One region of the Pontibacillus yanchengensis genome, then DNA from elsewhere that is predicted to be linked to it. Evidence: predicted binding sites of a transcription regulator. Region 1 holds the regulator's gene; each other region holds the start of a gene.
What was found. Region 1 encodes Rex, which represses fermentation and respiration genes when NADH is low (regulators of the CRP and FNR family bind a similar motif). Its sites were predicted from a motif close to TTGTGAAATATTTCACAA; they were not measured.
Positions count from the first base shown of each region.

Region 1 (8,165 bases):
GTCCATTAAAGCAGATTCTAATACTTCTTTACTATCTAAGTCTAAGTGGTTGGTAGGCTCGTCTAATACTAGAACATTGGACTTTTCTAGCATTAACTTTGCTAACGCTAGCCGAGCTTTCTCGCCACCACTAAGGGAATTTACTGATTTCAGCACGTCTTCTCCTGTGAATAAGAAATTACCAAGCACGGTACGAACATCTTTCTCATCCATGTTAGGATATTCATCCCATAATTCATGTAACACTTCTTTTTTTGATTGAAGTCTGGCTTGTTCTTGGTCGTAGTACCCTATCTGTACGTTAGCGCCGTACTGAATAGAGCCATGGTTTGCTTGCATGAAGTCGGTGATGGTTTTGAGTAATGTGGTTTTTCCTACTCCGTTTGGGCCAACAAGAGCAAGTCGATCCAGTCGATTTAAATCAAAGGTTACATTGGAAAAGACAGGCTTGTTCATGTCGTCATATTGGAACGTAAGGTCTCTTACTTTTAAAACGTCATTCCCAGTTCGACGATTAATATCAAAAGAAAACTTAGCTGACTTTTCATCCCCCATCGGTTTTTCGACTGTCTCCATCTTTTCTAACTGTTTTCGCTTGCTTTGAGCACGTTTCGTTGTAGACGCTCTAGCAATGTTTTTTTGAATGAAGTCTTCCATCCGTTTCACTTCGGCTTGATGTTTCTCGTATCGTTTTAAGTCGCGCTCATAGTTAGCAGCTTTTTGATCAAGGTAGTTGCTATAATTTCCGAGGAACTTTTCAGAAGAATGACGGGAAATTTCATAGACAACGTTCACAACCTTATCTAAAAAGTAGCGGTCGTGGGAAACGATAACGACGGCTCCTTCATACCCTTGGAGATATTGCTCTAACCAGTTTAACGTATCAATATCTAGGTGGTTCGTAGGCTCGTCCAAGATGAGAATATCAGGTTTGGATAAAAGTAGCTTCCCTAGCGCTAGTCTCGTTTTTTGACCACCACTTAGTGTCGCAATTTTTGTATTAAGGTCGAACTCCTTAAATTGGAGCCCGTTTAAGACAGCTTTGATATCTGCCTCGTACCGATATCCGCCCTCATTCTTGAAACGTAATTGTTTTTCATCGTAATCTTTTAATAACTTTTGATAACGAGTTTGATCTTCTATTAGATCAGGGTCAGCCATTTGCTGTTCCATTGTGCGTAATTCTTGTTCCATTTCACGGAGATGAGCGAAAACGTTAATCATTTCATCCCAAATCGTTTTATCCGATTCAAGGCCTGTGTGTTGTTCGAGATAGCCTAATGTAGCTTCTTTAGGTTTATGGAGTTCTCCGCCTTCATATGGAAGTTCTCCTGCCATTATTTTTAGTAGGGTAGATTTACCCGCACCATTTCGACCGACAATGGCAATCCGATCATTGGTGTGTACTTCTAATTTAATATTAGATAAAATAAGATCAGCGCCATAGCGTTTTGTTATATCATTGGCTTGCAATAAAATCATGCTCGTTCACCTCAATGTGTTAAGTGTATCTTATGCTTGGCGTTAGAAGCAAGGTGATCGCTTTCATCATGCATGTCAGAATAATATACGATAGGAATCTTTTTTGGTACAATTTAGTGCATATAATAGATATGGATAACAGGCTACTTTGATCTTATCGAATAGAGTCTGTACTTGTCACGAGGTAAAGACTGGGCGAGTTAGCTTTTTTAAAGAAAAGAAAGTGATAAGTTCTAGCGCTTACATGTCCAGCTCTAGCGCCTACCCCTTGGGTTGAACAAGTCGCGTGCGCTTTTCTTTAAGATAAGATCTAAGTATCTTATCCACACAAGTTGAATCTCCCCGCCTGCGCTTTTGGTATAAGGAGGTATTGGTATGGGTGAGTTTACTCATTTTAATGAGCAAGGTCGTGCACATATGGTAGATATATCAGAGAAACAGGATAGCGTTCGTACTGCCATTGCATGTAGCAGTGTTTTGATGGATGAAGAAATATATAATGCCATCTCAGAAAACAAACTAGAAAAAGGAGACGTATTGGGTGTAGCACAAGTAGCTGGCATTATGGCAGCAAAAAATACATCGAATTGGATTCCCATGTGTCATCCATTGTCGTTAAAAGGGATTGATGTATCCTTTGAGTGGACAGAAGAAACGAGAGGATATCGTTTAACAATCCAATCAAAGGTGAAGACAAAAGGTAGTACCGGTGTGGAAATGGAGGCGCTCACATCTGCGTCTGCTACTGCATTAACCGTGTATGATATGTGTAAAGCACTTAATAAAGGTATGATTATTGGGGAAACGTACTTACTAGAAAAGACAGGTGGTAAATCTGGTGATTATCATAGATCGCCCGAAGACGAGGGGGAGGACCCATGGAATTAGATCAAAATAAAATACCCCAGGCCACAGCCAAAAGGCTTCCACTATACTATCGGTTTATCAATAACTTACATAGTCAAGGGAAGCAACGAGTGTCTTCTAAAGAATTGAGTGAAGCTGTCAAAGTAGACTCCGCCACCATCCGAAGAGATTTCTCTTATTTTGGTGCACTTGGGAAAAAAGGCTATGGCTATAACGTGAATTACTTAGTAACGTTTTTCCGTAAAACGTTAGATCAAGATGAAACAACGAAAGTAGCCCTGATTGGTGTAGGGAATCTTGGTACAGCATTCCTACACTATAATTTCACGAAAAATAATAATACAAAAATAGAAATGGCTTTTGATGCCAATGCTGAGAAAATAGGCGATGATATCGGAGGTGTTCCTGTCTATCATATTGATGAAGTGGAGGAACGCTTGAACGAAGACGTTTCTGTTGCGATTTTAACGGTACCAGCACAAGCTGCCCAGGCAATCGCGGATCGCATGATTGAAGCGGGTGTAATCGGTATCTTAAACTTCACACCAGCACGAATTAATGTGCCCGGCCATGTACGTGTTCACCACATTGATTTAGCAGTAGAGCTGCAGGCCCTAGTTTACTTTTTGAAACATTATCCTATGGATGAAGAAGAAGTAGAGGAAGAGCCTGAAGAATAATATAAAAGGTGTTACCAAAAAGCTCGCATTTTGCGAGTTTTTTGTTTTGTGTAAGAAAGTATAATAAATTTGCTTTTGTATAATTTAATAGGTTATAGAGGCTACATCCAGCTCCAGCGCCCAGCGACATCGAACTGACCTACATCTTGTAGGCCCACGTCACGCAGTAACATTGAACCAACCCACGTCGTGTGGGTCGCAGCCCATACGTCGCTAAACGGGCACTTGCGCTTTTGTTGTAGCCTATCCATACTTTTCATATAAATAAGAAATTGGGTAAACATTATATTATCTTTCCTATTTGGGCCTATGGTATAGTAGAAAAATACTTCGAGTTACGAAATAAAAGAGGAAGGGGGATACAATGAGTAGACTTCCAAAGAAATGGCTTGTTGTGGTTTCTGTACTATTTGGAACCTTTACGGTCATTTTAAATAATAGTATGCTGAATCCAACGTTACCTCGTTTCATTAAGATCTTTAATTCTGACGCAGTAAGTGTTGGATGGATGCTAACCATTTTTATGGTAGCGATGGGGATGACCATGCCGCTTACTGGTTTTCTAGGAGACCGCTTTGGTAAGAAGAAAGTATATATTAGTGGACTTATTATATTTATGGTTGGTTCCATTTCAGGATCCTTATCACCTAGTCTTGGCCTGGTCATCTTATCAAGAGCCATACAAGGGATAGCAGGTGGGTTGATGATGCCAATTGCCATGGCGCTTATCTTTAATGCCTTTCCGAAAAATGAACGGGGACTAGCTGTAGGCATTTACGGCGTCGCAGCAATGGTTGCCCCGGCTATTGGACCTACGGTAGGCGGCGTGATTATTCAATACTTTGCATGGCCGTTTCTATTCTTATTTAATATTCCATTCGGCATTATTGGGATTATCTTATCCACGAAATTTTTAAAAGAAACAGAGACGAACCCGGAACTAAAATTTGATTATATCGGATTTGTTCTTGTTACGGCTGGAGTTGGGAGTGTGCTATACGCTCTTGGAAGAGGAAAAACACTAGAGGCACTAACGCAGTGGAGTAACATTGCTCTAATTGTAGGTGGTATAGTAGCTATTATTGCCTTTGTTCGATTTGAAGATAAACAGCAACAACCGTTACTAAATCTTTCGGTGTTTAAGGTGCCTACCTATGCCATTTCCACGATTGTAACTGGTTCTGCATCCATTGGTTTGTTCTCAGGAATCTTTTTACTTCCGTTGTTGATACAAGAAGTATATGGATTGAGTGAAGTCCTAACTGGCTTATTATTCTTACCAGCAGCTGCTGCGAGTGGTATTTTTATGTCTGTTGGTGGTCGCATATTAGATAAAAAAGGGCCAAAATGGGTCATTCCGATTGGCTTACTTATACTAGCCAGTGCTACGACTGGATTAGGCTTCATTGGTTTATCCACTCCTTATTGGGTTATCTTAGCTCTCAATGCAGTCCGAGGCATGGGATTAGGATTCAGTAACATGCCAGCTACGACAGCAGGGATGAACGCTATCCCAGAACATCTAGTTGCACAAGGGTCGGCCATGAACAACGTGCTACGACAAATAGCGTCATCATTAGGCATTGTTTTCTTCTCTGTTTACTATGAAACAAGAAGAGTGCAAATTGCCGCCGGTCAGCCAAATATGACAGAAGCTACGTTGCAAACGTTGAATGAGGCCTTTTTGGTTTCAACTGCGTTGGTATTAATCGCATTACCATTTTCCTTCTTTATGAAGGGGGTACAAGATGATGAAGAGGACGCAAAAGAAGCGCAATGACGACTAGTCGTCATTGCGCTTCTTGCATGGTGACATGGTTTTCTTTATTTCTATTTCAACCCTCAGGCTCTCCATTCTTTCCGTAATAGCCCAAATAAAAGCATGTCCCACATTTCACCGTCTCGTCTAATGAATTCGCGATAGACCCCTTCTTTTTGAAAGCCAAGCTTTTCATAAAGGCGTATGGCTCTTGGGTTGTTTTCAAAAACCGTCAATTGAATACGGTGTAAGTTACACTCTTGAAAAGAAAAGTCTACCAGCAGTTCCATCGCTTCAGTTCCGTATCCGTTATTTTGATAGGATTCTTCACCAATCGCGATCGACACCCATCCATTTCCTTGATTCCAGAGGATGCCTTCCAATTCTATAAAACCGATAAGTGTTTCCGATTCAATGGTACGAATGGCAAATAGAAAGCCATTGCCTGAGGTCGCATCCTCATACCATTTTTCAATCTCTTGTTTGGTTTTGGGTTGGGCAATCGTTGCATCTAATTGTCGTAAGAACGTAAGGTTTCGATGCCACTCCATTATTTTGTCTAGGTCTTCTTTATGTAGGGCTGTTAACTGTACTTGCTTTCCTCGTAGTAGCATCGTATAACTCCATTCGTATAGGATTGAAAAAAGACAGACTCCTTATGTCGAAGAGAGTCTGTCTTTTCTGTAGAAGTATTATTCTCATTTCTTTGAGTTTTTCATCTTAAAGTGCAATGTTACTAGACGGATGCATACGGCAAAATCAAATGTAGCAACGATGACTAGAATAATCGTGATGAAATTCCAAATTGTGCCGTCTACACTTTGAATCGCAATATAGGTGAAGATACCCCCCATAATGAAATAGAGGAAGGCCATCAAAAGAGGTGACGTTCGCATAAAGGATTTAGCCTCCAATAATTGTTTGAGCTTGTTCTAATTGTTTTTCCCATTGCTCAATTTGCTCTGGATCAATGGTGAATTGAATCAGTACTACAATTAAGTTCATTGCCATATGAGCAATGATCGGTACGATGATTCTCTTAGTTTGTACATATAAAAAGGCAAATACTAAGCCCATTGCAGTATATTTTATGGTGTGCATCAGATCCATGTGCACGACAGCAAAAATTAACGAAGAAATTAGTGCTGCGATAATAAAGTTTGTTTTCTTGTAAATGGAGCCAAATAGAACCTTCCTGAAGAGCAGTTCCTCAAGAATAGGTGCTAAGACTGTGATGATCAGAATGAAGATTGGCATGCTTTTGGCGAAATTCATTAATTGTTGCGTGTTTTCTGATGCCTGAGGGATGCCAAGTCCCATTTCAATGAGTCCAGCTATAATTTGTGCCACATAGGCTAAAATGATACCTAATAAACTCCAGCCTAATAGTTTACTTATTGGTAAATTTTTTCTTGTGAGGGAGGTTTCTTTCATATCAGGTCGAAGTAGTAATAGGATAATAATTAGGGCTGCTGGAAAACTGATTAAATTCCATGTCACGATAAGTTGACTTTCCTGATTGCCTGTAAGATTCTGAAGGTCGAATCCCCAGATTGCTCCAAGGAGCGGAACTCCTACAAAACCAGAAACTTGCATAAGTATATAGGTTAACATGACATACCAATATCGTCTTGGCAAAATACAACGACTCCTTTACACACACATTTCTTTCATTCTACGTATTGTAACACAAATATAGACGAACCATTAAACATTAGCACTCCAATTCTAGTTAAAAAATAAAGAGGAAATTTTTATGGAAAAAATACATCATTCTACTTGCAAATTTCTGAACAATTCATTATGATAATAAATGTGTTAGCACTCACGTATTGAGAGTGCTAATAAATCAGATAACATGAGAAATCATATTGAAGACTAATGAGGAGGGTGTCTGATTTGTTAAAGCCATTAGGTGATCGTGTTGTAATTGAGGTTATTGAACAAGAAGAGACTACGGCAAGCGGGATTGTGCTTCCGGACTCTGCAAAAGAAAAGCCTCAAGAAGGTAAAGTTGTTGCTGTAGGTTCAGGCCGTGTAACTGATAACGGAGAAAAGGTTGCACTAGAGGTTTCTGAAAACGACCACATCATCTTTTCGAAATTTGCCGGCACAGATGTGAAATACGAAGGCAAAGAATACTTAATTCTGCGTGAAAACGATATTTTAGCAGTACTTGGTTAATAAACAATGAGGCTGAAGCTATGTAGGGAGGAAAATGGGATAAGCCCAATCTCTATATAGCACAGTGAAATCGATAAATGAATACGAAATACCTTACATTACAAGGAGGTTATTTTTCATGGCTAAAGATATTAAATTTAGTGAAGAAGCACGCCGATCCATGCTACGTGGTGTGGACCGTCTAGCAGACGCTGTTAAAGTAACATTAGGACCAAAAGGACGTAACGTTGTTCTTGAGAAAAAATACGGTTCTCCCCTTATCACAAACGACGGTGTAACCATTGCGAAAGAAATTGAATTAGAAGACCACTTCGAAAATATGGGCGCTCAGCTTGTATCGGAAGTTGCTTCTAAGACAAACGAAATCGCTGGTGACGGTACTACAACTGCAACGGTACTAGCACAAGCAATGATTACAGAAGGTCTTAAAAACGTAGCATCTGGTGCAAATCCAGTAGGGGTACGTCGTGGTATTGAAAAAGCGACAGAAGTTGCGATTGAAGAGCTTAAGAAAATCTCTAAGCCTATCGAAGGCAAAGAGTCCATTTCTCAAGTAGCATCCATCTCTTCTTCTGATGAAGAAGTCGGTCAGCTAATCGCTGAAGCAATGGAGCGTGTAGGTAACGACGGCGTTATCACAATCGAAGAGTCTAAAGGCTTCAACACAGAAATGGAAGTTGTAGAAGGTATGCAGTTCGACCGCGGATATGCATCTCCTTACATGGTTTCTGACCAAGACAAGATGGAAGCGGTTCTTGAGAACCCATACATTCTAATTACAGATAAGAAGATCACAAACATTCAAGAAGTACTTCCAGTTCTTGAGCAAGTGGTACAGCAAAGCCGTCCACTTCTAATGATCTCTGAAGACGTTGAAGGCGAAGCACTTGCAACACTAGTTGTGAACAAACTTCGTGGTACATTCAACGCTGTATCTGTTAAAGCACCAGGATTCGGCGATCGTCGTAAAGCAATGCTAGAAGATATCGCAACAATCACTGGCGGTCAAGTTATCACAGAAGATCTTGGCCTAGAGCTTAAGAACACTAGAATGGACCAACTAGGTCGTGCGAATAAAGTTGTTGTTACAAAAGACGACACAACAATCGTTGAAGGTGCAGGCACTGCTGAAACAATCGGCAACCGTGTAAACCAACTACGTTCTCAACTAGAAGAAACAACTTCTGAATTTG
Region 1 covers NZ_WMEU01000009.1:4,826-12,990, forward strand. The annotation lists gene abc-f (ribosomal protection-like ABC-F family protein) at 1-1,482, opposite strand, end outside; gene moaC (cyclic pyranopterin monophosphate synthase MoaC) at 1,858-2,370, shown strand; gene GLW08_RS19080 (redox-sensing transcriptional repressor Rex) at 2,361-3,029, shown strand; gene GLW08_RS19085 (MDR family MFS transporter) at 3,394-4,809, shown strand; gene GLW08_RS19090 (GNAT family N-acetyltransferase) at 4,872-5,402, opposite strand; gene GLW08_RS19095 (YdiK family protein) at 5,487-5,684, opposite strand; gene GLW08_RS19100 (CPBP family intramembrane glutamic endopeptidase) at 5,692-6,426, opposite strand; gene groES (co-chaperone GroES) at 6,688-6,972, shown strand; gene groL (chaperonin GroEL) at 7,091-8,165, shown strand, end outside.

Region 2 (8,165 bases), on a different contig from region 1:
TTTAAAACAGTCATTGTATTAAGTTTAGCTGTCTGGTTAGTTGTCATGAATACGACTATGTTTAACGTAGCTTTACCAAATGTATTGGAAGATTTCTCCCTCACCCCTTCTGAAGGGGCATGGATTGTTTCTGGCTATTCTATTGTATTGGCCATATTCACAATCGGCTACACAAGATTGTCGGACTACATTCCCCTTCGCCGTTTACTATTAATCGGGATGTTCTTATTTGGATCAGCTTCTTTATTCGGTTACTTCACATCCAATTTCGTATGGCTGATCATTGCAAGACTCTGTCAAGCCGCAGGTGCAGCAGCAATACCAGGACTTTCCTACGTATTTGCAGGTCGATTTGTCCCGTTATCCATAAGAGGACGGGCTATGGCATTTATCGCCTCTGCATCATCGTTAGGCTTTGGATTAGGTCCTGTGGCAGGAGGTGCGATTACCGATTGGCTAAATTGGAATTATCTATTTTTATTTACCATGATTGTCCTAGTCTTAATCCCGGTTCTGTATCGCATGCTTCCGAATGAAGAGGTAAAGAAAGGAACATTTGACGGAATAGGAGCGATCTTAACCGGTCTAAGTGTAACGTCTTTTCTGCTGTTCATCTCAACCTTGCAATGGTATTACCTTGTCATCGGTATCGTCGTTTTATATATGTTGTGGCGACGTATTACCAATCACTCTGTTCCGTTTATACAACCGGATTTAATTAAGCATAAGCCTTACCGCATGATCATTTATATGAGTTATTTAGGGTTTAGTACTCACTTTGCAATCCTTGTAATCATGCCACTAATGTTACAAAACGTATATGATAAACCCCCTACAACTGTTGGGCTAATAATATTCCCTGGCGCTCTCTTATCAGCTGTAGCGGCTATTTTCGTAGGACGACTGATTGATCGATATGGAAATAGTAAAATCATGCTACTCGCTCATGTATTGCTTACAATCTCGACCCTTGTCTTTTATTTCCTATCCCCGGTGAACGAATACATGATTATGCTAGGCTATATGTTTACGAGTTTTGGATTTTCTAGTTTATCCTCCAGTTCCACTAATGAAGTATCTCGCTTTTTGCCAGATGAATTAATTGGCTCTGGCATAGGATTAAAGCAACTCATCCAATTCGTAGGCGCTGCTTCTGGACCGGTATTTGCTAGTCTTTTCTTAGAAATAGGAGGAACATCTTATTCCGTTTCATCCTTTCAATATACCTTTCTATTCATCTTTGGGATGATGGTCATCTCGACATTATTGTACTGGCTTTATAGCAAGAAATAAGGATGTAACAGGCTATGTCGTTCACAGGAAAAAGTTTAAATCTAACCCAATAACTTCAAATAATGAGTATTTTATAAAACACCAAATGCAATATACAACAAACCAATATATTAATCCCTCTCCACTTAGAGAATTTTTCTCTAAGTGATTTTTTCGTTCACACCAATAATGTAAACCCTTACCTATTTATCTTTATACATAAAGTTGAATATTCTTTCATAAAAACCGCTATGCACCCTTAATTAATTGTGTTATTATGCATTTACACTAATAAAGATACAAAAAACACGGAGGGATTACGTTATGAAGAAATTCGCAATTATTTTATCATTATTTTCCATCATCGTATTAGCTGCATGCGGAAGTTCAAATGCTGAAGGGGAGCAAGAATCAGATAAGAAAACCCTTGTGATGGGAACGTCTGCTGACTATAAACCTTATGAATTTATTGATACGAAAGAAGGACAAGAAATAGTAGGTTTTGATATTGATATTGCCAAACACATCGCTAAGGAAATGGGTTATGAACTGAAGATTGAAGACATGGACTTTAACGGATTAATTGCTGCGTTGAATAGTAACAAAGTAGATTTTGTCATGGCTGGCATGACACCAACGGAAGAGCGTAAGGAAAAAGTTCAGTTCTCTGACATCTATTATGTAGCAAAGGATTCCCTTATTTCCAAAAAAGAATCCAATATTAATAGCGTAGAAGATTTGAAGAATAAAACCATCGGCGTACAGCTTGGCTCCATTCAAGAAGGTAGAGCCGAGGATATGCAAAAAAACATAGAAGGTATTAAGTTATCTCAACTTGATCAAATTCCACAGCTTGTCCAAGAATTAAAATCAGGCCGTATTGACGCAACGATTATCGAGAATACCGTTGCAAAAGGGTATCTAGATAATAATAAAGAACTGACTAGCTTTATTATAGACAGCGAGGACGAGCAAGGATCAGCGGCGGCGTTTCCTAAAGAAAGTGAAATCGTAAAGGAATTTAATAAGGAACTGCAAGAAATGAAAGAAAGTGGAAAAATGGACGAACTCATCAACAACTGGTTCGGAAAAGGATCTTCAGAATAGGGAGTTGAACAACAATGATTGACCTAATACCATCTATCCCATTCATCTTAAAAGGAATACTCGTTACGCTACAATTCGTTGTTGTTTCAGGAATTTTCGGTTTTATTATCGGGGTTCTATTGGCATTCGCGAAGATTGGTAAGTTTCCATTGTTAAAACGGTTTGCTGATGCATATACTGCATTCTTCCGAGGAACACCTTTGATTCTCCAGCTCGTCTATGTATATTTCGTTGTTCCCGAAGTCACAGGCTGGGAGATTCCTAAGCTAGCAGCTGGGATTATTGCCTTTTCCTTAAACTCAGGAGCTTATGTATCCGAAATCATCCGTGCTGGTATTCAATCTGTTGATAAAGGACAATTTGAAGCTGCTCAGGCATTGAATGTGTCCTACTGGAAGTCCATGCGTAAGATCATTTTACCGCAAGCTATTAAGCACATCTTACCGGCATTAATGAACGAATATATTATGTTACTGAAAGAGTCTGCCGTCATTTCTGTAATTGGCGCTCACGACATTATGCGTCGCTCGCAAATTGTTGCAGCAGATACCTTTAACTACTTTGGCGCTTTAACCATTGCATTGATTATTTACTTTATAATGGTGCGTATTCTAGAAACATTCGGAGCAAAACTCGAAAAAAGGTTGCGATACAGTGATTAACGTAAACAACTTAACCAAACAATTTGGAGACAATCAAGTACTAACCAACATTACAACCGAAGTAAAAAAAGGAGATGTTGTCGCCGTCATCGGACCTTCTGGATCTGGTAAATCTACATTTCTTCGGTGCATAAACGGGTTAGAAGAAGCAACGAAGGGTGAAATCATTGTCGATGACATCACGTTAACCGAAAAAACGTTAGCACAAGTCCGGGAAAAAACAGGGATGGTCTTTCAACACTTCCACCTCTTCCCGCACCTAAAGGTGATTGACAATATTACCTTTGCCCCAATAGAAACAAAAGGTGTCAAAAAGGCTGATGCAGAAAAACAAGCTAAAAAGCTATTGGAAACAGTGGGCCTATCCGATAAAGCAAACACGTACCCTAACCAGCTTTCCGGTGGTCAAAAACAACGTGTTGCCATCGCCCGTTCTCTAGCCATGGAACCGGAAATCATGCTATTCGATGAGCCAACATCAGCTCTAGATCCAGAGATGGTAAAAGAAGTACTGGATGTGATGAAGCAACTGGCTCATTCAGGCATGACCATGGTTGTGGTGACGCATGAGATGGGATTTGCTCGGGAAGTTGCAGACCGAATCCTTTTCCTCGATGAGGGAGCCGTTGTAGAAGAAACCACACCTCACGCTTTCTTCCATCATCCAGAAACAGAAAGAGCGCAAAGCTTCTTAGAAAAAGTACTCTAACCACTTGAAAGCGCAGGCGCCCTGTTCAGGCTTAAGCAAAGCTCGCCGGTGGCGTTTCTTGCCACAGAGAGGATTTGCTTAAGACCCCGAGGGGGTAGGTGTGACGGAGCTAGCCATTAGAAAAGCGCAAGCGCCTTGCTAGCGACGCACAAACTGCTGGCCTGGGAGTTAGAGGAAGTTCGATTAAACCCTCTGCGTCACGCAGCAACATCGAACCAACCTACGTTGTGTAGGCCAAAAGGAATCACAGAGAGTAGTAGTGATTCGATGTTGACTTATCGCACAGAGGTGAGGGAAGCACACTAGTCGCTGGGTGCTGGAGCTAAACAGGCAAGCACCAGAACTTATACTTTATTTAACCTCATAACAAAACCCCTGCCGTATTGGCAGGGGTTTTGTTTACTATGGAATATCGTATCCCATCGAGCTTGTATAAATTTCAAACCATTGATCCCTCGATAGATTATAGTCTAGTGCAGCTACGGCACGATCGATTCGGTTGACCTTGCCTGATCCAACAATTGGCATAATGTTTGCTGGGTGGTTTAGCAACCATGCATAGAGCACCTCATCGATTCCATCGGCACCTAATTCATTCGCTACCTTTTCTAACGTTCCACGTAAGCGCACCGCTTTCTCCTCTTGACTAGTAAAAACATCTCCTCCACCTAAAGGAGACCAAGCCATCGGTGCCATACGCTTTTCCATACAAAGATCTAATGTACCGTCTTGAATATTTTCAAGGTTATAAGCAGATAGCTCAATCTGGTTTGTGACTAGTTCTACATCCAAGAAGGACTGTAGCATGTTCAATTGATGTTGTTTAAAGTTGGATACACCAAAATGACGAACCTTCCCTTCATCCTTCAGCTCTCGAAATGCACTTGCCACCTCTCCTGGGTCCATGAACGGATCGGGACGATGAATTAATAATAAATCAATATAGTCGGTACGAAGGTTTTCCAAAGAATTCTCTACGGATTTTTTAATATGAGCCTTGCTGGTGTTATAGTGATGGGAATGATGTTCTGGACGATTTGGTGACTCAATCACGATGCCACACTTTGTTACGATTTCCATGCGCTCACGGAGCTCCGGTTTCTTAGCCAATGCTCTTCCAAACAACTCCTCACATGTATAACTCCCGTATAAATCCGCATGATCAAATGTTGTTATCCCCTGATCTAAGCAATGCTCAATCAGTTGGATCAGTTCTTCATCTGTGTACTTCCAATCAGATAATCTCCATTCGCCATGAACAATACGTGATAAAGATAAACCAGATGCTAATTTTATTCGTTCCATATGTATTCCTCCAAATTTTGTAACAATCGTATACATTAACTTTAATGCACACAGAAGAAAAAATCTATTGTAACGCTTTCAATTTGTCCAAATCATGACAATGAGCCTAGACGGTTAAAAGTAAACCTTTTCACGCCATTTTTATCCTTCTCCTTTTTTGTGTAGAAGTTTACACTTAACATGTGAAATAATTCACATTAAATAAAAAAGGGTGATAGAACATGACATGGACTCAAGCTTACGATCCATTTAACAACATTTGGTTATCCGCATTTGTAGCAGCTATTCCGATTTTATTTTTCTTTCTAGCTTTAACCGTTTTTAAAATTCGAGGAACCATTGCATCTTTATGCACCGTCCTTCTTTCATTCATTATTGCAATTAGTGTTTACAACATGCCCACTGCAATGGCTTCTGAAGCAGCAGGATATGGATTTGCTTTTTCCTTTTGGCCAATTAGTTATATTGTCATTATGGCCGTGTACTTATATAAATTATCTGTTAAAAGTGGTCAATTCAATGTAATCAGAAGCTCTATCGCTTCCATATCTAAAGATGCTCGATTGCAGATGTTACTTGTTGCCTTTTCCTTCAATGCCTTTCTTGAAGGCGCAGCAGGATTCGGTGCTCCTATTGCCATAACAGCTGCACTATTGGTTGGTTTAGGCTTCAAACCTCTGCAAGCTGCTGGAATATGCTTAATTGCGAATACAGCTTCTGGTGCTTTTGGTGCGATGGGGATACCTGTCATTGTAGCAGGTCAAGTAAGTGGGATTGATCCAAAAGTGATTGGACAATTTTTAGGAACATCTTTACCGATTATTTCTTTCACCGTTCCATTTTTATTAATCGCTATTCTAGATGGTCTGAAAGGGGTTCGACAAGTATGGCCTGCTGCTCTTGTATCAGGCGCTTCCTATGCTCTTGCTCAATACTTTACAGTGACCTACATCGGTCCTGAATTACCTAATATCACATCTGCCATTGCTAGCTTAGTGGCACTCGCGCTCTTTACGAAGGTGTGGAAACCTAAAGAGATTATGGAACTTGACGTTCAAGAAAACGAGATGGAAATAAAATCTCCATTAACTTTCAAAACTATTGTTAAAGCATGGTCTCCCTTTATTGCGTTAACAGTGATGGTAACCATTTGGAGCTTATCTTTTTTTAAACAGTTGTTCACACCGGAGGGATTATTCGCAGGAACCATTCTTCATATTCCTATGAATCACTTGCATAACCTGGTACTAAAAGCTCAACCAATAGTAACAGAAGTAACACCTTATGCTGCTATATTAAAGATAGATCTTTTGTCAGCTACTGGTACTGCTATTTTCATTGCAGCAATCCTATCTATTATTATGCTACGTATCCCAATTGGTGTCGCTTTAGAAACATTTAAAGAGACGTTACAAGAGTTAGCGAAACCAATCTTTACAATTATGATGGTGCTAGGTTTTGCTTTCATCGCAAACTATAGTGGTCAATCTTCCACACTAGGGTTAGCGATGGCGGCTACTTCTGACTATTTCCCATTGTTATCTCCTGTACTCGGTTGGATTGGCGTTTTTCTAACAGGGTCTGTGACATCAAACAATGCCTTGTTTGGTAGCCTTCAACAAATTACAGCCGAGCAAATCAGCGTACTACCACTTATCTTAGTGGCGGCTAATACATCAGGTGGAGTCATGGCAAAAATGCTTTCCCCACAATCCGTCGCTGTAGCATCTGGAGCTGTAGGATTAGTAGGCAGAGAATCAGAATTGTTCCGATTCACCCTTAAATATAGCATGGTATTCTTATTGATTACTGGTGTTGTTACCTTTGGACAAGCATTGTTTTTATAACATCGAAGCTTGATAGATAGCAAGACTCGTATCAAAAAGAGACTTTCTCCATTGATGGGAAAGTCTCATTCTATTTCCAAATTGAAACAAGGGAATGGTAGGTCAGCAATTTGGGGATATGAACGAGATTTGAATATAATCGAGATTTCAAATATATAAGCAGACCCAAATTTTATGAGCAATACTATCATTCAAGCCTGAAAAAGACTTCTCACACCCGAAAATGAATGAAAACAAAAGAGCAATCTGTACTGAAACCAGACTGCTCTTCTAATTCACATATTCTGCTGTTTATACAATGCCTCAATCATTCTCACATTGTGTAGGGTAAGTTCGTGAAAATCATCAAATGTTCCACCGTTCTCGATGATTCTCATGAACGCTTCCACTTGCAGCTTATATTGATCGCCCTCGAGGACTTCTTCTTGTTGCCCGTCTTCATTTTCAATAATAATCACGCCCCGGTGATTGTTATTATCGGGACGGTATGCATGAGGCACAGTAATTTTTCCTTTTGTTCCCATCACTTGATATTCATTCCTCACCGGAGCATTAAAACTACAATCAATCTGAGCCAATTTTCCATTTTCTAATGTGAGGTTGATGAGACTCGTTGTATCGATACCAAATCGTTCATCTATATGAGACATAATCTGAGCTTCGGTTGGCTGAGAGTCTAATATATTCATCGTGGAGTGAAGACCGTAGCAGCCTACATCCCATAGTGCTCCACCACCTTTTTCCTTTTCTAGACGAATATTGTCTTTCGTCTTATCAAACATAAAGGAGAATGTAGCTCGCATGTACTGGACTTCGCCTATTTCCCCGGCAATAATTAGCTCTTTTACACGTTCATGCTGCGGGTGAAACTGATACATAAATGCCTCTAAGAAATACACATTGTTACGACGACACTCCTCAAGCATTTCTTCTACATCTTGGACCGTTAAAGCAGCAGGTTTCTCACACAAAATATGCTTCCCGGCCTGTGCGGCGGCGATAACCCATTCCTTATGTACATGATTGGGCACTGGTATATAGACGGCATCAACGTCCGGATCGGCTAACAACTCTTCATACGCATCATAACCTTTAGTAATGCCAAACTCTTCTGCTATTTGACTTGCTTCCCCACTTCTACTTGCAATCGCAACAATCTCAGCATTCGCTCGCTGCAGTGCTGGAATCAATGCTTTCTTGGCAATATTCGCTGCACCTAGAATTCCCCAACGCATTTTTTGAAGCCCTCCTTTATTTGCTTTC
Region 2 covers NZ_WMEU01000004.1:178,907-187,071, reverse strand. The annotation lists gene GLW08_RS13480 (MFS transporter) at 1-1,293, shown strand, start outside; gene GLW08_RS13475 (transporter substrate-binding domain-containing protein) at 1,597-2,379, shown strand; gene GLW08_RS13470 (amino acid ABC transporter permease) at 2,394-3,041, shown strand; gene GLW08_RS13465 (ATP-binding cassette domain-containing protein) at 3,034-3,750, shown strand; gene GLW08_RS13460 (aldo/keto reductase) at 4,153-5,055, opposite strand; gene GLW08_RS13455 (lactate permease LctP family transporter) at 5,277-6,902, shown strand; gene GLW08_RS13450 (Gfo/Idh/MocA family protein) at 7,178-8,137, opposite strand.
Region 2: GLW08_RS13455 (lactate permease LctP family transporter) is a predicted target of Rex. The motif match lies at 5,236-5,253, and genes of this name have one in related genera.

Region 3 (8,165 bases), on a different contig from region 1:
CGGAACATTGCTGCTCTTTTCAAGAACAAATTATAAAATTGGAAAGTTTGAAGGTATGTTTCTAGTTATTGTATATATTATTTACATGATTTTCATCATTATAAGGAATTAATTCAAAGGTAGGATATATTATATAGTCTACACTGGAATCCCGCTGCTTCAATCTAATAATTAAAAAGACCGCAAAGTATACAAAGTTAAAAAAACTCTATATTTTGCGGTTTTTTTTACAAGTAAAGAAAGTACAAGGTTTTAGCTCTTACATATCTAGCTCCAGCGCACAGCAACTAGTATGCTTCCTTCGCCACCGTGCGATAAGTTAACATCGAATCACACATGGAAGTTCGATTAAAATCGCTACATCACGTAGCAACATCGACCAACCCACATCCGTGGGCAGCAGTTTGTACATCGCTAACCGGGCGCTTGCGCTTTTGTTCTCACATACTCATCAATTGGGCATTCCAATGTGCTAAGAGAGAGTCAGGTGGAACGGGTTTGCTAAAATAGAAGCCTTGTACTTCTTCACATTGTAATTGATGGAGAAGAGCTAGTTGTGCTTGTGTTTCAACTCCCTCTGCTGTTACTCTAATATTTAAATTTTTGGCAACGGTTAGAATCGATTGAACGATAGCTTTGTGGTCTTTATTATCTGGTAAATATTGAATAAAGGAACGGTCAATTTTGATACGGTCTAATGGGAACATAGATAGGTAACTCAGGGAGGTGTATCCAGTTCCAAAGTCATCCATGGAAATTTGAATACCGTATTGTTTTAAGATTTGTATCTTTTCTATCGTAGATTCTGTATTTTCAATGGCTAGTGATTCTGTGATTTCTAAATCTAACTTTAACGGAGACATACCTGTTTCCTCTAACACTTGGATGATATTATCTGTGAAATCTGGGTGAAGAAACTGTTTTGGTGAGATGTTGATGGATAGATGGAAATTAATGTATGATTGTTGCTCCCAAACTTTATATTGATAACATGCTTCTTTTAATACCCAATTGCCTAGTTGAATAATTAAATCACTTTCTTCAGCGAGAGGGATGAATTCTCCAGGGCTAATCATTCCTTTTTCAGGATGTTTCCATCGAACAAGTGTCTCAACCCCTTCGATTTGATTGTGAGCTAGTCCATACTTAGGTTGAAAATGAAGGAGCAATTGATTTTCTTCGATTGCCTTTTTTAGGTCCTCGAACAGAACGATCTTGGAAACATTCTTTTCTGCGAAGGATGGAGAATATTCCATATAGCTATCTCGTCCGTCCCTTTTCACCTCATACATAGCCATATCCGCATGTCGAATAAGTGTATTAAAATCTTTGCCGTCTTTAGGATAAAAAGAAACACCTATACTTAAGGAAATTTCTTTATAATATTCTCCAAGGATAAAAATGTCTTTCATACTATCTTGAATGGAAGTTATCTCGTTTCTGACCTCTTCATGATTTTCAATAGAAGGGATGCAGATTAAGAATTCATCTCCACCTAATCGTGCAATAAAACCGCGCTCACCAATCGCTTCCTGCATTCTCTTTGCTACTAATTGTAATAGGTGATCGCCGTACGTATGCCCAAGGTGGTCATTGATATCTTTAAACAGATCAACGTCAATGACTATGGTCGCTAATTGTTCCCCATCCTTTTCAATAAGACTTTCCATCTCATTTTTGATCCTTCTGCGATTTAATAATCCCGTTAGCTCATCATGATAAGCTAAGTACTCAATTTGTTCTTGGGCTTGTTTTTCTGCTGTGATGTCTTGTGCAATACCATATACACCTGTAATCTTGTTATCTACTTTTATAGTAAAGGCGGTAATATCCAGATTCACAATGGTATGGTCTTTGGTAAGGATAGCCGTTTCAAAATTGGCTGTATTGCCTTGTTTTACGTTTTCGTATTTTTCTAAGACGTAAGGGATTTCTTCTGGCACAATAAGGTCTTTGATTTTACGTTTATATAATTCTTCTAAGCTATACCCTGTAAGAGGAACGGCGGAAGGATTAAATGCAGTGAAATTCCCTTTTAGGTCCAAGGTGTAAATAGCGTCAGGATTATAGTCAAAAAGGGAACGATAATGTTGTTCTTGTACTTTTAGTTCTGTATGTTTTTCTTTTAATTTTTCCTGCTGATGGGTAAATTGATCTTCGATATAAGTGATGGTAATTAAAAATAAAAGTAATACACTACTTGCTTCAATTGTATTCATAAGAAAACTATTATGAAGGAATAAACCATCTATAAAGCAGTAGACGACTGAGCAGATGGCTATGCTAATCATAGCAAATAATGAAATATTTTTTATTAATGACACCTCTCGGCCAAGCAATGATTGGTCCATCTGTATATGCTCAAATATCCTTATGGTTGTATAAATGGTCCCAATTAATAAAAGGAGAGAGTAAAAACTATTGTCTTTTTTTAGTATGAGTGTAGGGGTATGAGAGAGTGTTATATAATACGTAAATACTAATATAAAAGAACTTACCACAACGCTCAATATTAAATGGATATGTACATTTCGTTTTTGTAAATGGTCTGCATTTATTTTTTTCTTACCGAAGAAGCCCATGATTAAAAATGTTATAAAAAATAGGGTTAGGGAATAAAGGCAGTGGAGTAAAAATGGAAGAATATTTCCTAAGGATAACTCAATCACTCCCTGAATTACTAGAGCCATCGTAGGGATGATAGTTATCGTGAAGCCACATAAACTAGCTAGAATGAAAGAAAGGGAGATTTCATTAAATCTTTCTTTCCATTTGCTACGGGTTACAAACATGATTAGATTTATAAGACTAACGGTTATTATGGATCCTAGTAGTAAATAAACGAGTTGGTTACCCATGTTTTGTTCTCTCCCATATGTCCTAAGAGGATGATAGTACTTAAGGACTATTATCACATATGGAGGAAAACATTGCGAATATTTTACAAAAATAATATGCAAAGATTTTGTACTACAAAAGAAGAATGTCGAGTTTCCTTACGACAGCCTTCCTTTTTATTTGTGCATTTAGATGAAAGCTTACATCTTTTAAGAATGATAGTATAAGTCCAACTAGACCTTTATCTGCACTAAAGGCTTGCCACTCGGCAAGCCTTCTTTAATAGGAAAGAAAGTATAAAATTTTGGCCCGCAGATGTCTAAGGACGTTCGATTAATACCGCTGCGTCACGCAGCAACATCGAACCAACCTATATCGTGTAGGCCGCAGCCCATACGTCACTAAACGGGCGCTTGCGCTTTTCTTCCCCTCACACTCGGGAGAAAAGTATATTATTTTCTAAATGTATATGTTCATGCAAGTCAGTCTCAATGGCTTCAAGTCGTTGATAAACGAGACGATAAGTGCCACAGGCTCCTTGGGGAGGAGTGTAATCATTGGTAGCCTCGCGTAATTTTTTTAATAGGTTTCCAGCAGTATAATGTTCATTTTCTAATTCTTGTACTATTTTCATAACGTTCCTACGAGTTTCTTCTGTTGGATTTTGCTCATGTTCTAATAATAAAGGAAAGTCATGTGTTTCTTCTTTGATGGTATGTTGTTCAAGTTCTGTCTTTAAGCGATGAAATAGCGTGTGAACAGTAGATAAGTGAGGGTTAGAGGTGCCATGCACACGCAACACTTTTGTTACATAAGGGCTTAGTTGTGGCAATTCTTCATTTAAGTATCGATGATGTTTGGCAATAATATGATCAATCAGTTCTTGAGAGGAAGCATTGAGCCAATCAATTTCTGCATCCTGTAATGCTTTTGATTCACTGTAAAGGGTATTTAAATCAGTTAATACTTGCTCTGGAGACAATTCTCTTTCTTCAATAGCTTCAATTAGTGGACGATTTCCGCCACAACAAAAATCGATACGATACGATTTGAACAAATCACTAGCTTTAGGGAATTTCGTTACAATATCACCTACGATGGATTCTTTCGTGAACGTTTGTTGCATCCTAATCCCTCCATTTAAAAAGAATTTAACTCTATATTTAGAATAGCAAGATGGATGTAAATAAAACGTGATATATATCACATTAAACAACTTGTTTTATGACAACTTTGTGTATGTTGGTTACTTTTTTAGAAGTAAAAAAAGGTTCTGGCGCCCCGAGCTTTTGTTCTTAGCCTTTGGTCTTTCGCATGCTTTTGGGGATATACACACAAGCTGGTTCACTCTCTAAGTAGTCTCCAGTAAGTGCATAGGCCCTTGACCTAGAACCGCCACATACATAACGGTATTCGCATACACCACATTTACCTTTATATTCATCTGGGTTTCGTAAACTCTTGAAGACAGGGGAGTGGCGGTATATGTCAGCTAAAGATTCTGTTCGAACATTACCTGCTTTAACTGGTAATAGGCCGCTTGGGTAAACATCCCCAATATGAGAGATAAACACAAATCCATTTCCGTCATTTACACCTCTAGGGGCACGTCCAAGCCCATCAAATTGCCCCGTCTTCCCAGCATGCAAAGCATCTACATATTGAATTTCAGTTTGTTTATCTTTATTTTTTCTCATCTTATCCATAATGACTACTCGGCGGTAATGTTGAGCGGCTGTTGTTTTAATGTCGAAGGATACGTTTCCTTGTAAGTCGTTTAACCAACGGAAGACTTTTTCATGTTCAGCCGGTGAAATCATATCGCTGTCTTTCCCTCTTCCAGTTGGTACAAGGAAGAACACACTCCAAAGCACACACCCTAATGTCTGGATCAAGTCTGCCATTTCGTCTAACACGTCCACATTATAGCGTGAAATGACAGTGTTAATTTGTAAGGGCAAGGATAATTCATGTATATACTCAATCGCGTTCATCGTTAGGTCGAATGATCCAGAAGTACCTCTGAAGTGATCGTGTATTTTTGCATTGGGGCCATCCAAGCTAAAAGCCCAACGAGCAAGACCGACATCTTTGGCTTTCTTAATTGCTTCTTTGGTTACATTTGGTGTTGCACTCGGTGTCATGGATACCCGAACACCTTTTTGAACAGCATAAGAGGCAATATCATAGACATCAGGCCTCATGAGAGGGTCACCACCGGTGAACACAAGCATAGGGTTGTCCATTTCATAAATGGAATCTATTAATTGTTTTCCTTCTTCAAAAGTCAATTCAAGTGGATGGCGGGTGTATTGAGCTTCCGCTCGGCAGTGAAGACAATGTAACTCACACGCTCTTGTTAGTTCCCATATGACAATAAAGGGATTCTTATTAAAGTCTCGATCGATCATATACATACCCCCTAATTTTAGTTACTTCTATCATAAAAATAGAAAGAACATATGTATGTGAAATTTATCACATTCATTCTATTTTTCGTTCATTATAATAAAGGTACCTAGATAGAAAAGAGGGGATTGCAATGAAACCATTACTACCAAAGCAACATGGAGCATGGGCTATGCTACTTGTACCATTTCTATTAGGAATAACCTCAAGCGCATTTACTAGTACACATGTCCCGTTGTTCCTAGGATGGTTATTTCTTTATTTATCAACTTATCCATTGTTGATGCTAGTGAAGGGGAAAAAGAAGAAGGAGTACTATAAATGGTCAGGTATATATGTCGGCTTCACTTTACTTTTTCTAGCTATTGTTTTGTTGAATGAGTGGGAAATGCTCTATTTTGGACTTATGATGATTCCTTTGTTCTTTGTGATTTTGTATTTTGCTAAAAGGAAGAAAGAGCGGGCTTTTCTCAATGATGTAACAGCTATAATTGTTTTTTGTATAGGAGGATTGGCAAGTTATTACCTTGGAGCTGGTAGCTTAGATAAGCAGGGGTGGATGATTGCTATACTATGCTTTCTGTTTTTTCTAGGCAGCACATTCTTTGTTAAAACGATGATAAGAGAAAAGAAAAATGTAGCCTTCCGTTGGTATTCTTGGAGTTATCATGCATTGCTTCTCATACTTGTCGTTTTGTTTACGCAATCTTTGCTATTCATGATTGCATTTATTCCAAGTGTGATACGGGCATTTACGCTTTATGGGAAAAAACTCACCATTATGCAGTTAGGTGTTGCGGAAATTGTCAATTCAGTGTGCTTCTTGGTTACAATCATTATCTTGGTGTAGGTGGATAGTTAAAGAAGGGGTGTTTTATAACAAGATTAGAAATATAAAAGGGAGGGGAATGATCATTCCCCTCCTTGTACTTCCTGTATTTTAGCTAATTACAGTTAAGCGTTTTGAGTTTGTTGTGTTGATTGTTGCTGTGAACTTGCTTCTGTTTCCTGTTGTTCAACGGGTCCATCTTGTTTTTTTACGAAGAAGGATAAAACCATCCCTAAGAAGGAAAGGACAGTAATGACCATGAAGGCTACATTGACGCCATGTATTTCAGGGTTAGCGATAGAAGATTGCTGCTGAGCGGTCTCTGCTGTCTTTGTCATGACGGTTACAAGGATAGCTGTGCCTACAGATGCAGAAACCTGACGCATCGTATTACTCATAGCTGCACCGTGAGGGATGAGTTTGTCTGGTAGCTGATTTAATCCAGCTGTAGTAGCTGGCATCATGACCATAGATAGACCAAACATTCGGATTGCATAAAATACAGTTAACATAGTCAATGTCGTCGCTGTATCTAAGAAGGAAAGGAAGAAGGTAGAGACGGTGATGATGGATAAACCAACCATCGTCAAAAGTCTCGCTCCAATCCTATCAAAGATACGACCTGTAATAGGGGACATTAATCCAGAAATAATCGCCCCAGGTAACAGAACAAGTCCAGATTGTAGAGCTGTGAAATCACGCATGTTTTGCATATATAGTGGAATAAGTGTTTCAGAACCTATTAAACCGATAAATCCAATCATTCCAATCATGGTTGCAATGGTAAAGATAGGATATTTGAATACTCTAAATTCAAGCATTGGATGATGGAGTCGTAATTGACGTAGGATAAAGAAAAGTAGCGTCACAACCCCGATTACTAGTACAACGATGGTTCTGGAACTGTCCCATCCATAATTCCCAGCGCTTGTGAATCCATATAATAGACCTCCAAACCCTGCTGAAGAAAGAATGATGGAAATTGGATCGACTTTTGGTTTGGTAAGTTCCGTGACATTTTTTAATGCGTAATTGGCAATCCCAATAATGATAAAGGCGATTGGTAGAATAAACAGGAACAACACTCTCCAGGAGTAATGTTCTGTTATATAGCCAGATAAAGCCGGGCCGATGGCTGGAGCGAATGAGATGACAAGTCCAATATATCCCATGGCAGCACCGCGTTTGTTATAAGGGAAAATCATAAGAAATACGGTTTGCATGAGCGGGAGCATCACACCTGCACCACTCGATTGAATAACCCTTCCCATAATCAAAACCGGATAGTTGGGTGCAATAGCACCAACTAACGTACCAAAAGCAAATACAGCCATCGCTGTCATAAATAATTGGCGAGTTGTAAAACGTTCAATTAAAAAAGCACTGATGGGAATCATAATCCCATTCACAAGCATGAATATCGTGGTTAGCCATTGCGCCGTATTCGCCGTTATGTTCATTTCTTCCATGATGGGCGGAATTGCTGTAATCATTAGTGTTTGGTTCAATACGGCGATGAACGATCCGGAAAGAAGCAAGGCAGCAATTAAGACTTTATTATAATTTTGATCTACCATTCTGTATCCTCCTAACCTATAAATGTATTGAAAAATGATAAGTTCTATTTAAAAAGCATCGTTAATTTTCTTAAGCACCAATTATGAAATTATACTCCTTGTTTAAGAAGTAGACAACCATATTGCTTCCTTTATTTTGCATTGCTAAATTTGATCAAACGTTTGATTAATAATAATAAAGAAACCTCCTTATAACAAAGGAGGTCCGTCCACTTCCTATACAATAATGGGTTGATGGGAGGTAGTAGTATTGATGGTTTGTAAGTGTTTCTTGAATTGATGCATCACCCATAAATGAGCTTTTGCTTGGGTGTATTTATAGATGAACCATGGTAATGATGGCATGTAATCATGTATGGCAACGATACACTCTTGCTGATTAGGGATTTGTCTAAACTCTAGCCTCCCTCGTTCATTTTTCTTCGCGTCTTCAAATACACCTCCTGTAATGTAAAAAAGAGTTCGATCTACCGTGCTACGCTCTGGTGAATACGTGAATTCCAGGACAGGCT
Region 3 covers NZ_WMEU01000005.1:92,962-101,126, forward strand. The annotation lists gene GLW08_RS15175 (calcium/sodium antiporter) at 1-112, shown strand, start outside; gene GLW08_RS15180 (EAL domain-containing protein) at 441-2,858, opposite strand; gene ric (iron-sulfur cluster repair di-iron protein) at 3,269-3,964, opposite strand; gene GLW08_RS15190 (TIGR04053 family radical SAM/SPASM domain-containing protein) at 4,134-5,249, opposite strand; gene GLW08_RS15195 (YwiC-like family protein) at 5,381-6,097, shown strand; gene GLW08_RS15200 (DHA2 family efflux MFS transporter permease subunit) at 6,202-7,653, opposite strand; gene GLW08_RS15205 (NAD(P)H-binding protein) at 7,870-8,165, opposite strand, start outside.
Region 3: GLW08_RS15190 (TIGR04053 family radical SAM/SPASM domain-containing protein) is a predicted target of Rex. The motif match lies at 5,305-5,322, and genes of this name have one in related genera.